3 regions of the Comamonas nitrativorans genome follow, and region 3 is predicted to be linked to each of the others. Evidence: predicted binding sites of a transcription regulator. Region 3 holds the regulator's gene; each other region holds the start of a gene.
The links. The regulator FNR, encoded in region 3, switches genes on or off when oxygen is low (the NO sensors DNR and NnrR bind a similar motif). The targets are predictions, from matches to a motif close to TTGATNNNNATCAA.
Positions count from the first base shown of each region.

Region 1 (4,279 bases), on a different contig from region 3:
GGGGGCGGGTGAGGTGGCGGTCATGGCAAGTCCTTGGGTTCCAGAGAATATTCCTGAGAGGGTCTTAGGCCGGGGCCAGGGCGGGTTCGACCAGCTCCATGCCGGGGCGGCCATGCCAGTAGCCATTACAGGAATCGGCCGGCATGAAGGGGCGCATGGCGCGGACGGTACAGGCCTCGGGCAGTGGAGCAGCAGTTTTGCGGGCCGCATCGAAGGCGGCCACGATGTCGGCCATGTGCTGCGATTGGGGCGACAGGCGCAGCACGTCCACGCCCAGGTCGGCCAGTTGGGGCACGTCGGCAATCAGGTTATGCACCTTGGCCGATTGGGTCTGGATGCCGTTGAGGGTGAGGAAAGCCTCGCCCTCGCGGCTTTTGAGCAGTTGGCCGTCGGCGTGTTCGATGCAGCGAAAGCCGCAGTCGTCCTTGGGCAGGTTGTAGTGGCGGGCGGTAAAGCAGCGGGCCGAGAAGGCCAGCGGCATCCGGCCATAGGCAAACACTTCGGTTTGCAGCCCGGCGGGACGGTTGGCCTGTAGTACGGCCAGGTCGCTGCTGCGCATCTCCAGCGGCATGACCCAGCGCGTGGCGCCCAGGCTGGCCATCCAGGCCAGGGCGTCCTGGTTGAACAGGTTGAGTTGCGCCCCGGCGACGAAGGGGCGCTTGCCCGCCAGGTTGTGCACGGCGCCCATGTCGCCCGCTTCGATGAGGAAGCCTTCTTCGCGCACGATCTTGTGCATGTCGGCCACGTCGCTGGTCGATTCCAGCAGCACCATGGTGCTGAGGACGACTTCCTTGCCGGCATCGCGCAGCATGTGGGCAATGTCCAGCCAGTCGCTGTGGCGCAGCTCGTGGCGGCGCGAGCAGACCACTTCGCCCAGGTAAACGATGTCCACCGGCGTTTGCGCCATGGACTGGTAGAACTCGAACAGCGTGTCGCGGTGCCAGTAGTACTGCACCGGGCCGAGGGATAACTTCATCATTGCAATCAAAAAATCGGGTTGAATCAGGTGCTGACCCTTGTAGGGAAAGCGCTGAAAGCTATAAAAACTGGTTTACTTCCAGGGCCGGTGGTAGGCGCCCAGGGTGTGCTGCTGGCCTTCGGCCACCTGGTCCAGGCTGGCCATCCACGCCGTCTTGGGGGCGTACAAATGGCCCTGCGCCATGCAGTGGTCGATGGCTTCGCGCCAGACCTTGGTGACCTGCGCCACGTAGGCCGGGCTGCGCTGGCGGCCTTCGATCTTGAAGGCCCGCACGCCCATCTTCACCAGCTGGGGCAGCAGCTCCAGGGTGTTCAGGCTGGTGGGTTCCTCCAGCGCGTAGTAGTTGCTTTCCTCGCCCACGTCGAACCGGCCCTTGCACAGCGTGGGGTAGCCCGCGTTTTCGCCGTGGCCGTATTTGTCGATCAGCACGCCGTTCAGGCGCGATTCGACCCCGGTGTCGGTGTCTTTCCAGCGCACGAACTTGGCGGGCGAACACACGCCATGCGTGTTCGGCGATTCGCCCGTGGCGTACGACGACAGGGCGCAGCGCCCCTCCACCATCACGCACAGGCTGCCGAAGCCGAACACCTCGATCTCCACGCTGGTGCGGTTGGCGACCTGCTTGACCTGCTCCAGCGACAGCACGCGCGGCAGCACCGCACGCTGGATGTTGAACTGCTGCTGGTACAGGTTGATGGCGTCGTGGTTGGTGGCCGAGCCTTGCACGGACAGGTGCAGGCGCAGTTGCGGGTGCCGGTCGGTGGCGTAGCGCATCAGGCCGGGGTCGGCCAGGATGACGGCGTCGATGCCCCAGGCCGCAGCGCGGTCCAGGGCCGAGCGCCAGGGCGCCGGGTTGCTGGCCTGGGGGTAGGTGTTCAGTGCCATCAGCACCTTGCGGCCCCGGTTGTGGGCGTAGGCGATGCCTTCCTGGATGGCTTTTTCGTCGAAGTTCAGGCCCGCGAAGTTGCGGGCATTGGTGGCGTCGCGCAGGCCCAGGTAAACGCAATCGGCACCGCCGTCGATGGCGGCTTTCAGCGCTGGCAGGCTGCCAGCGGGGCAGACCAGCTCGGGCGCTGGCGGCAGGGTCAAGGTGGGGCTGGAAGAAGCAGACATGGAGCAACCGCAATATGAAAAATCATTGAAATGTAGTTTTTTTGCCAACAAGATGACCTGATCTTTGTCAAATCTTGCCGGTGCGTTGTTGAGAAATTTGATCGGGATTGGTGCGAAAACATGCGGCCTCTACGGTGCGCACCCAGGCCGAAAGGCGAGTCTGGAAACATTTGAATACCCCTGCTGCCGGTGCCGGTGAAGGGTGTTTCTTTGATCTGATGCAAACCCATATCTAGTGTTTTGAAAATACGATAAACGCTACATATAGTGTTTTGGAGTGTTTATGTCCGTCGTGACCCCTACCGCAGCGCAGGCCAAAGTTCAAGCCGAGAGCCCCATCCAGGTGGATGTGGAAAGCGCCATCAACGAATACCTCACCCGTGCCGACTGGCGTGTGAACGCCAACGCCAACCAGGGGTATTCCCTGGGTGGGCTGATCCTGAACGTGGCGGGGAAAGTCACGGCCAACTACTGGCTCTCGCACGTCTACGCGCCGGAAATCGGCGAGGCGCACCGCAACGGCGACCTGCATATCCACGATCTGGACATGCTCAGCGGCTATTGCGCGGGCTGGTCGCTGCGCACGCTGCTGCACGAGGGGCTGAACGGCGTGCCGGGCAAGGTCGAGGCCGGGCCGGCCAGGCACATGAGTTCCGCCGTCGGGCAGATCGTGAACTTTCTGGGCACGCTGCAGAACGAGTGGGCCGGGGCGCAGGCGTTTTCCTCGTTCGACACCTATATGGCCCCGTTCGTGCGCAAGGACGGCATGAACTACGCCGAGGTGCGCCAGTGCATCCAGGAGCTGATCTACAACCTGAACGTGCCCTCGCGCTGGGGCACGCAGACGCCGTTCACCAACCTGACCTTCGACTGGACGTGTCCTGAAGATCTGCGCGAGCAGGTGCCGGTGATCGGTGGCGTGGAAATGCCGTTCAGCTACGGCGACCTGCAGGTCGAGATGGACATGATCAACCGCGCCTACATCGACGTGATGACCACGGGCGATGCCAAGGGCCGGGTGTTCACCTTCCCCATTCCTACCTACAACATCACCAAGGACTTTCCCTGGGAAAGCGCCAATGCCGACCTGCTGTTCGACATGACGGCCAAGTACGGCCTGCCGTACTTCCAGAACTTCGTCAATTCCGAGCTGGAGCCGCACATGGTGCGCTCCATGTGCTGCCGGTTGCAACTGGACTTGCGCGAACTGCTCAAGCGCGGCAACGGCCTGTTCGGCAGCGCCGAGCAGACCGGCAGCGTGGGCGTGGTGACGGTGAACTGCGCCCGCCTGGGCTATCTGCATGCGGGCGACGAGGCGGCGCTGCTGGCCGCGCTGGACCGCCTGCTGGAATTGGGCAAGCGCAGCCTGGAAGTGAAGCGGCGGCTGATCCAGCAACTGATGGACGAGGGGCTGTTCCCCTACACCAAGCGCTATCTGGGCACGCTGCGCAACCACTTCTCCACCCTGGGGGTGAACGGCATTAACGAGATGGTGCGCAACTTCACCCACAACGTGCATGACATCACCAGCGACTGGGGCCATGCCTTTGCCGTGCGCCTGCTCGACCATGTGCGCGAGCGCATCGTCGCCTTCCAGGAAGAAACCGGCCACCTCTACAACCTGGAGGCCACGCCGGCCGAGGGCACCACCTACCGCTTTGCCAAGGAAGACAAAAAGCGCTGGCCGGACATCCTGCAGGCCGGCACGCCCCAGCAGCCCTACTACACCAACAGCTCGCAACTGCCCGTGGGCTTTACCGACGACCCGTTCGAGGCCCTGGAGCGCCAGGAAGCGCTGCAAACCAAATACACCGGCGGCACGGTGCTGCACCTGTACATGGGCGAGCGCCTGTCCAGCGGCGCGGCCTGCCGGGAGCTGGTCAAGCGCTCGCTCACGCGCTTTCGGCTGCCGTACATCACCGTCACGCCCACCTTCTCGATTTGTCCCCAGCATGGCTATCTGGCCGGGGAACACCCGTTCTGTCCCAAGTGCGATGAAGAGCGCCTGGCAGAAAAACGTCGCCGCCAGCAGTTGCAGGCAGCGTGATGAAAACCATAGCTTCTACCGCTGGTAAAAAGGCATTTTCAGATACTTTTATCTTTAAAAACCAATGAACACAAGCGAAACAAGCTATCCCTTTATTCAATTGAAAGCAACCACCATGAATGCACTCTCTACCCCCGAAA
Region 1 covers NZ_JBHSEW010000001.1:279,756-284,034, reverse strand. The annotation lists gene ubiT (ubiquinone anaerobic biosynthesis accessory factor UbiT) at 1-24, opposite strand, end outside; gene ACFO3A_RS01380 (U32 family peptidase) at 65-976, opposite strand; gene ubiU (ubiquinone anaerobic biosynthesis protein UbiU) at 1,052-2,092, opposite strand; gene ACFO3A_RS01370 (ribonucleoside triphosphate reductase) at 2,376-4,139, shown strand; gene nrdD (anaerobic ribonucleoside-triphosphate reductase) at 4,255-4,279, shown strand, end outside.
Region 1: ubiU (ubiquinone anaerobic biosynthesis protein UbiU) is a predicted target of FNR. The motif match lies at 2,150-2,163, and genes of this name have one in related genera.

Region 2 (4,279 bases), on a different contig from region 3:
GGCATTGACGGGGTTGTCCACGGCGTTCTTCAGCACTTGCAGCAGCACTTCGCTGATGCCGCCGGGGGCCGCCATGCCGCTGGCGGCATCCTTGAGTACCAGGGTGGAGGGCAGCGCCATACTGGCGATGACGGCCACGATGGCGGCGCTCAGGGTGCCGATCAGGTAGAGCGCCAGAATGGGCTTGAGCTGGGTGGTCTGCCCCGGCTGCTGGTTGCTGATGGCGGAGATCACCAGGATGAACACCAGAATGGGCGCGACGGCCTTGAGCGCCGAGATGAACAGCGTGCCCAGGATTTCTACACGGGCCGCAGCCTCGGGCCAGAAGAGGGCCAGCAGGGTGCCCAGGATCAGGCTGATGATGATTTGCGTGACGATGCTGGTGCGCTGTACCCAGCGCAGCAAGGGACGGTGAAGCATGATGGGGTTGCCAGTCATTAAAAAAAGGCCTGCCCAGCGGGTAGCTGGGCAGGGCCAAGGCGGAAAAAATGAAAAGTCCGCCAGTGTAGGGCCGAAGCGATGCCCCAAGAACTTATCTGATAATGCTGCCCCTATGTCTTCCCCCAAAGTTCTGTTTGGCTTCCATGCCGTAGGCGTTCGCCTGAAAACTGCTCCGCAAACCATTGTGGAGGTCTATTACGAAGCCACCCGGCGCGATGCCCGGATGCGCCAATTCCTGGAGCGTGCCCGCGAGGCCGGGGTGCGTCTGATCGAGGCCGACGCCCTGCGCATCGCCAAACTGGCCGGCAGCCACGGCCACCAGGGGGTGGCAGCGCGGGTCGAGGCCTTGGTGCAGCAAAAGTCGCTGGACGATCTGCTGGACGACCTGGAGGCCCAGGGCGTGCGCAACCCCCTGCTGCTGGTGCTGGACGGCGTGACCGATCCGCACAATCTGGGCGCCTGCCTGCGCGTGGCCGATGGCGCAGGCGTCCATGCGGTCATCGCCCCCAAGGATCATGCCGCCGGGATTAACGCCACCGTGGCCAAGGTGGCCAGCGGGGCCAGCGAGACGGTGCCCTACTTCATGGTGACGAATCTGGCCCGCACCTTGAATGAGCTGAAGGAGCGCAACATCTGGATCATCGGCACCAGCGGCGATGCGCCGCAAAGCCTGTTCGCCGCCGACTTCACCGGGCCGGTGGCCCTGGTGCTGGGGGCCGAGGGCGACGGCATGCGCCAGCTCACGCGCAAGACCTGCGACAGCCTGATCCACATCCCCATGTGCGGCGCGGTGGAAAGCCTGAACGTTTCCGTGGCCAGCGGCGTGTGCCTGTACGAAGCGCTGCGCCAGCGCAGCAGCAAGTCATCGTGAAGGGACTGGCGCCATGCTGATCTACCCGGAAATCAACCCCGTCGCCATCCAGCTGGGGCCGCTGGCCGTGCATTGGTATGGCCTCACTTACCTGGCCGCATTCGGCCTGTTCATGCTGCTGGGGCTGCGGCGCTTGCAGCATCCGGCGTTTGTCAGCCTGCCCCCGGAGCAGGCCTGGAGCCGCAAGGATGTCGAGGACATTCTGTTCCTGGGCGTGCTGGGCGTGATTGTCGGCGGGCGGCTGGGCTATTGCCTGTTCTACAAACCCGACTACTACCTGAGCCACCCGCTGGAAATCTTCGCGGTGTGGACGGGCGGCATGAGCTTTCACGGCGGGCTGCTCGGCGTGATCGTGGCCATGCTGTGGTTCGCCCGTTCGCGCCGGCGGCCCTGGCTGCAGGTGGCCGATTTCGTCGCCCCCTGCGTGCCCACCGGGCTGGCGGCGGGGCGGGTGGGCAACTTCATCAATGGTGAGCTGTGGGGGCGTTTTGCCAGCGCCGATCTGCCCTGGGCCATGGTCTTCCCGCACAGCGGCAGCCTGCAGCCGCGCCATCCGTCGCAGATCTACCAGTTCCTGCTGGAAGGGCTGCTGCTGTTCGTGCTGCTGTGGTGGTATGCCCGTGGCCCGCGCAAGCCGGGGCAGGTGGCGGCGGCCTTCCTGGTCGGCTATGGCAGCCTGCGCTTTGTGGCCGAGTATTTCCGCGAGCCGGACGATTTCCTGGGCCTGCTCTCGCTGGGCATGAGCATGGGGCAGTGGCTGTGCGTGCCGATGGTGCTGGCGGGCATCGCGCTGTGGCTGTGGGCCAGCCGCCGCGAAGGGTGATGATTTAATTCATAGCTTCTTCCGCAGGAAAACAAAGGATTTCAATGTGTTTTATATTTGAAATCCTTATGAATAAAGCGGAAGAAGCTATTGTTTTATCTTCATGGTACAAAAAAACGGCTTCTGCAAGGAAGCCGTTTTTACCTATTAGCGCAGCACCAGAATGGGCTTGGTCGAATGGGTCAGCACATGCTGGGTTTCGCTGCCCAGCAGCAGGCGCTTGATGCCCTTGCGCCCGTGCGAGGCCATGACGATCAAGTCCACCTCCTGCTTGTCGGCGGTGGCGATGATCGATTCGGCCACCAGATCCGATTTGGCGATGGTGGTCTTGACGGTCACGCCTATGCTCTTGCCTTCGGCCTTGATGGCGGACAGCTGGGCCTGGGCCTGGGTTGTCCACTGGGCTTCGATGCGTTTGATTTCGCTGATGTCCACCGTCGCCCCGCCTTCGAGGTAGCTGCGGGGGTAGCGGGGGATGACCCGCAGGACAATCAGCGTCGCACCACTGAGTTTGGCCAGGGACAGGGCGCTTTGTACGGCCTTGTCGGACAGGGCCGTGCCGTCCGTGGTCACCAAAATACGTTCATACATGCAAGATCCTCCTGAGTGAATAAAAGGGCACCAACGGCGCTATGAATACCTTAGCAGCTTAGGCAGCCTTTGCCCAGTTGGCTTGATATGCGTCAAACCGTTTATGATGCGGCCCCGCAACGCTATGACCATGTTTCCTCAGAGCCCGTTACTGACAGGCTCTTCTTCCCTCGTTTCTGAAGAGCGCAGACCGCCACGCCACGAAGAGCAATTTTTGCTTGACGACCCCCTGGAGTGGCCCAGTTTTGGCAAGCCCCTGGACGGGGCGGCACCTGCGCAGGCTTCGTCCGATCCGGCCACGGTTCCCGTATGGGACTCTCAGGTGGTGCTGGAGGGAATGTATTGCGCAACGTGCGCCCTGACCATCGAAGAAGCGTTGCGCCGCACACCCGGCATCCGGCAGGTGGAAGTCTCGGCCGCCGCGCACCGGGCGCGGGTGGTGTGGGATGCGCGGCAGACCACGCCCTCGGCATGGTTTGCCGCCATCGCCCAGGCCGGCTACCGGGCCATTCCGGCGCAGGACGCGCACGTCAAAACCTTGCGCCAGGCCTATCAGCGCAAAATGCTCTGGCGCTGGCTGCTGGCCACGTTCTGCATGATGCAGGTCATGATGTACGCATGGCCTGCTTACGAGGCCAAGCCCGGCGATTTGTCGCTGGAGATGGAAACCCTGCTGCGCTGGGCCTCCTGGCTGATCTGCATTCCGATGCTGCTTTACTCCTGCGGCCCGTTCTTCTCTGGCGCCTGGCGGGACTTGCGCCAACGGCGCATCAGCATGGATTTGCCCGTTGCTCTGGGCATGGCGATCACCTTCGTCATCAGCAGCTGGGGCACGTTTGATCCGCACGGCATCTTTGGCCGCGAGGTGTATTTCGATTCGCTGTCCATGTTCGCCGCCTTCCTGCTGGCCGGTCGCTGGCTGGAGGTGCGCCTGCGTGACCGCACCGCCGGGGCGCTGGAGGGCGTCCTCAACCGCCTGCCCGAAAGCGTGTTGCGCCGGCAGGACGATGGGCAGTTCGAGCGCGTCGCCCTGCGCCGCGTGGCCGTGGGCGACGTGCTGCGCATCCTGCCCGGCGAGGCGTTTCCGGTGGATGGCGTTCTCGTCGCCGGGCGCACCCAGGCCGATGAGGCGCTGCTCACCGGCGAGTCGCGCCCGGTCAGCAAGACCGTGGGCAGCAGCGTCGTCGCCGGCAGCTTCAACCTGAGTGCGGTGGTGGAAATTCAGGTGCAGGCGTTGGGCGACGAAACCAGGTTCGCCCAGATCGTCGGCCTGATCGAACAGGCCACCACCCAGAAACCTCGGCTGGCGGCATTGGCCGACAAGGCGGCCGGGCCATTTTTGCTGGGGATTTTGCTGCTGGCTGCGGCCACGGCCGTCTATTGGTGGCCGCAGGACCCGGGGCTGGGACTGCTGTATGCCGCCGTGGTGCTGATCGTGACCTGCCCCTGCGCCTTGTCCCTGGCCACCCCGGTGGCCATGCTGACCGCCGCCGGCACCCTGGCCCGCCAGGGCGTGCTGGTGCGCAATCTGCAAGGGCTGGAAGCCCTGGCCC
Region 2 covers NZ_JBHSEW010000011.1:10,989-15,267, reverse strand. The annotation lists gene sstT (serine/threonine transporter SstT) at 1-420, opposite strand, end outside; gene rlmB (23S rRNA (guanosine(2251)-2'-O)-methyltransferase RlmB) at 554-1,312, shown strand; gene lgt (prolipoprotein diacylglyceryl transferase) at 1,326-2,135, shown strand; gene ACFO3A_RS12410 (universal stress protein) at 2,283-2,726, opposite strand; gene ACFO3A_RS12405 (heavy metal translocating P-type ATPase) at 2,941-4,279, shown strand, end outside.
Region 2: ACFO3A_RS12410 (universal stress protein) is a predicted target of FNR. The motif match lies at 2,809-2,822, and genes of this name have one in related genera.

Region 3 (4,279 bases):
CCACAGCCCCGAGCCGACGCCAAAAGCCAACATGCTCAACGCCCCGAACCCGGGATTGGCCGCCAGGGCTGCCGTCAAAACCGCGGAATACAACAGGCCGCAAGGCAGCAAGGCCCAGGCCATCCCCGCCAGCACCGTGCCGCTGGGTCGGCGCACCAGGGGTTGCACCCACCCCCACACAGTACGGCCAGCCGTTTCCAGCCAACGCGGCTGCTGACCCTGCAGCACCATCAGCCCCCCCCAGAACAGGATGGCCAAGTGCATCCCCGTCCAGACCGGGCGCAGCCAGGCGGTATTCGTGGCCAGCCACGCCATTTCCCCCATGGCCCAGGCCGCCAAAGCCCCCAGGCCGCTGTAGCCCAGCAAGCGCCCACCATGAAAGCCGAGCCAGCGGCTGCGCGATGGCGCTCCGCCGCCGGAGGCAACCACCGCACAAGGCGCAGCGCACATGGCAAGACAATGGGGCCCACCCACGAGCCCCATGATCAAAGTAGTCCACAGCAAAGAGGTCAGCATAGGGATCAGATGATCCGCGAAAAGCGCTCCCGGCTGCGGTCGGCCTGCAGATAACGGTCAAACACCAAGGCCACTCCGCGCACGAAGAACCAGCCCTTGGGCGTGACGCGGATGCAATCCTCAAGCACTTCGACCAAGCCTTCCTCCTGCTGGGCTTGCAGCAGTTCGAACTCCGCAGCGAAATACTGTTTGCAGTCAATCAGCCAGGCATTGTTGATCGACTCGAACAGCAGTTCCCCCTGGCACATGATGGACATGATGACTGCGCGGCGGATCAGATCATCCTTGCTCAAGGCCAGCCCGCGCACGATGGGCAGCAGCCCCTGGTCGATCAGGTCGTAATACTCGTCCAGGGTTTTCGCGTTCTGGCTGTACGTGGCACCGATACGGCCAATCGCCGAAACCCCCAGGGCGATCAGGTCACAGTCCGGCTGGGTGCTGTACCCCTGGAAGTTGCGGTGCAGGCGCCCCTGGCGCTTGGCAACCGCCAGGGCATCGTCGGGCAAGGCAAAGTGATCCATGCCGACGTAGACGTAGCCTGCGTCAATAAAGCTATCGATGGCGGCAGAGAGCATTTCCAGCTTGTCGCCTGCCGTAGGCAAGTCCGGCCGCAGAATGCGCCGCTGCGACTTGAAGCGCTCGGGTAAGTGGGCATAGCCATACAGCGCGATGCGATCGGGCAGCAGTTCCCCGACCTGCTGCAAGGTGCGGGTAAAGGATTGCGGGGACTGCTTGGGCAACCCGTAGATCAAATCGACGTTGAGTGACTTGAAACCCATTTTGCGGGCCGCATCGACCAGGGCAAAGACCTGCTCGGCAGGCTGGATGCGATGCACGGCCTGCTGCACATCGGGATTGAAGTCCTGCACGCCAAAACTCAAACGGTTCAACCCCAGGTCCCACAGCACCTGAAGGCGTTCGGGCGTGACCGTGCGCGGATCGACTTCGACCGAATACTCCCCGTCGGCAGCAAACTCGAAGCGCTGGCGCAGCATGTCCATCAGCCCGGCCAGTTCCTCGTCGGACAAAAAGGTGGGCGTACCGCCGCCCAGGTGCAACTGGCTGACAACCTGCCCACGGCCCAGGTGCTGGACGTGCAGATCCACCTCGCGCTCCAGGTACGCCAGGTACTTGGCCGCCCGGTCATGGTGCTTGGTGATGATCTTGTTGCACGCGCAGTAGTAGCACAGCGATTCGCAGAACGGAATGTGGATGTACAGCGACAGCGGCTGCACGGCCGTGGCCGACTGCACTTTGCGCTGCTTGAGCGCCACGATGTAATCTTTCTCCCGGAAGGCTTCGACAAAACGGTCAGCCGTAGGGTAGGAGGTATAGCGTGGCCCAGGTACATCGTAACGACGCAACAGATCGGGCGTGACAATACTCATGGGCAATCTTCTCCTTAGTAAGCCCGCTATTCTGGAGTAAATCACTAAAGCGCTTCCTTGACGTGTGTCAATTATTTCTTTAAAAGAAAACGGGCGATAATTTGACTCAGGTCAGCGTATTGCGGGCTTGCCCCAATGTTCTGCGCCCTCCTTTGTTTGCGCCACACTTACCCCCTGGGCAATTGCGACCTTTGTTCAATGACACCTACCACCGCCTCCATCCAAGTTACCTGCTCCAACTGCAACCTGCGTGAACTGTGTATGCCCATCGGGCTGGATGCGCAGCAGATGCAGCGCATCGAGGAAGTGGTGGCCACCCGCCGCAAAATCAAGCGCGGCGAAATGCTGTTCCAGAACGGCGAGATATTCAACTCGCTCTATGCCATTCGCACCGGGTTCTTCAAGACCTGCGTCGCCACGGAAGACGGGCGCTACCAGGTGACAGGCTTTCAGATGGCAGGGGAAATCATCGGGCTCGACGGCATCGTGCAGAACCACCACACCTGCGATGCCATTGCGCTGGAAAACGCCGAAGTCTGCGTGATGCCGTTCAACCGCCTGGAAGAGCTTTCGCGGGAAGTGACCGCCCTGCAGTCGCACGTCCACAAGGTGATGAGCCGCGAGATCGTGCGCGAACACAGCGTGATGCTGCTGCTGGGCAGCATGCGGGCCGAAGAGCGCCTGGCGGCGTTCATCCTGAATCTGGTGCAGCGCCTGCATTCACGGGGCTTTTCCTCCTCGGAGCTGATCCTGCGCATGACCCGCGAGGAGATCGGCAGCTATCTGGGCCTGAAGCTGGAAACCGTGAGCCGCACTTTTTCCAAGTTCGTCGAAGACGGCATCGTTGAAGTCAAGCAGCGCCACATCCGCATCCTCGACCAGGAGGCACTGCAGCGCCTGGTCAATAGCTCACGCGAAGGCCGCTGAGACATCGGTTGAGCACCGCGCAAATGGCCAAAGAGGAAACCGTGCCCCTTTGGCCATTTTTCTTTGGAACGTATTGACGATCCTACAGGTACCAATTGAGCGCTTGCGGACGCCGCTCGGTCGTGAACCACAGCGGCTCCAGATACAGGCGCTCCGGCTTTACCGGTTCATCCTGCCCGACCAGATACACCATCATTTCCTTGCGGCGCAGCACCACATGGCTGACGGTTTCTTCCCGCCCCCCTTGCAAGACGCGGGTTCCGGGCTTGAACAAGGGCATTTGGAACAAATGGCCCCGAGGCGAAACGTCGGCCCCCGGGGCCGCCTGGGTAAAAGTCGTACTGTTCATCATTGATGACCTTTTCAAGCTTTTTCATTGCACACAATAAACGCTTGGTGTATCGGCAGATGCCCACCAAAGTTGAGCCACTTTTTCAACCTTCCTGCTCTTTCCCGGTTTTTCAAGGACTTCCCCGTGCGCTTCAAGCCCGACACCTTCACCCTTGCCCTGCTCTCGACCGTCGTCCTGGCCAGCCTGGCCCCGGCCACCGGGCAGTTTGCCCGCCTTCTGGATCAAGCCACGACCTGGGTGATCGTGCTGCTGTTTTTCCTGCATGGCAGCAAACTGTCCCGCCAGGCCATCTGGGCAGGTATCGGGCATTGGCGCCTGCACCTTGTCGTCACGGCCACCACTTTTGCCATCTTTCCGCTGATCGGCTGGCTGGCACAGCCTCTCCTTGCCTGGGCGCTTCCTGCCCCGCTGGTGCAGGGGATGCTGTTCCTGTGCGCCCTGCCCGCGACGGTGCAGTCGGCCATTGCCCTCACCAGCGTTGCCCGGGGCAACATCCCGGCCGCCGTGTGCAGCGCTTCCGGCTCGACCCTGATGGGCATCGTGTTCACCCCCCTGCTGGTCGGCGCCCTGCTGGCGCACAGCGGCGGCAGCGCGGGCGACCCGCTGGAGGCCGTCGCACGCATCGCCGTGCAACTGCTGCTGCCGTTTGCCGCAGGCCACCTGCTGCGCCCGTGGACAAGCAAGCTCTTGCAGCAGGCGGGATCGAAAATCCGCATCGTCGATCAAGGCTCGATCTTGCTGGTCGTCTACGCCGCCTTCAGCAGCGCCGTGGTCGCCGGACTGTGGCAGCAAATGCCGCTGCCGGCCATGGCGGTGCTGTTCGGCCTGTGCGCCCTGCTGCTTGCCATCGTCATGGGCTGGTGCCTCTGGATCAGCCGACGCCTGGGCTTCAGCGCGGCGGATGAAGCGACGATTCTTTTCTGCGGCGCCCAGAAAAGCCTGGTCAGCGGTATTCCCATGGCCAAGGTGTTGTTTTCCGCCGCCATGGTCGGGCCGATGGTGCTGCCGGTGATGCTGTTCCACCCGATGCAGATCATGGTGTCGGCCGTGCTTGCCGGGCGCTATGGGCGTCGGCACGACGCTGCCAACACCCTGG
Region 3 covers NZ_JBHSEW010000008.1:116,599-120,877, reverse strand. The annotation lists gene ACFO3A_RS10360 (sulfite exporter TauE/SafE family protein) at 1-516, opposite strand, end outside; gene hemN (oxygen-independent coproporphyrinogen III oxidase) at 522-1,904, opposite strand; gene fnr (fumarate/nitrate reduction transcriptional regulator Fnr) at 2,103-2,831, shown strand; gene ACFO3A_RS10345 (hypothetical protein) at 2,914-3,180, opposite strand; gene ACFO3A_RS10340 (bile acid:sodium symporter family protein) at 3,307-4,279, shown strand, end outside.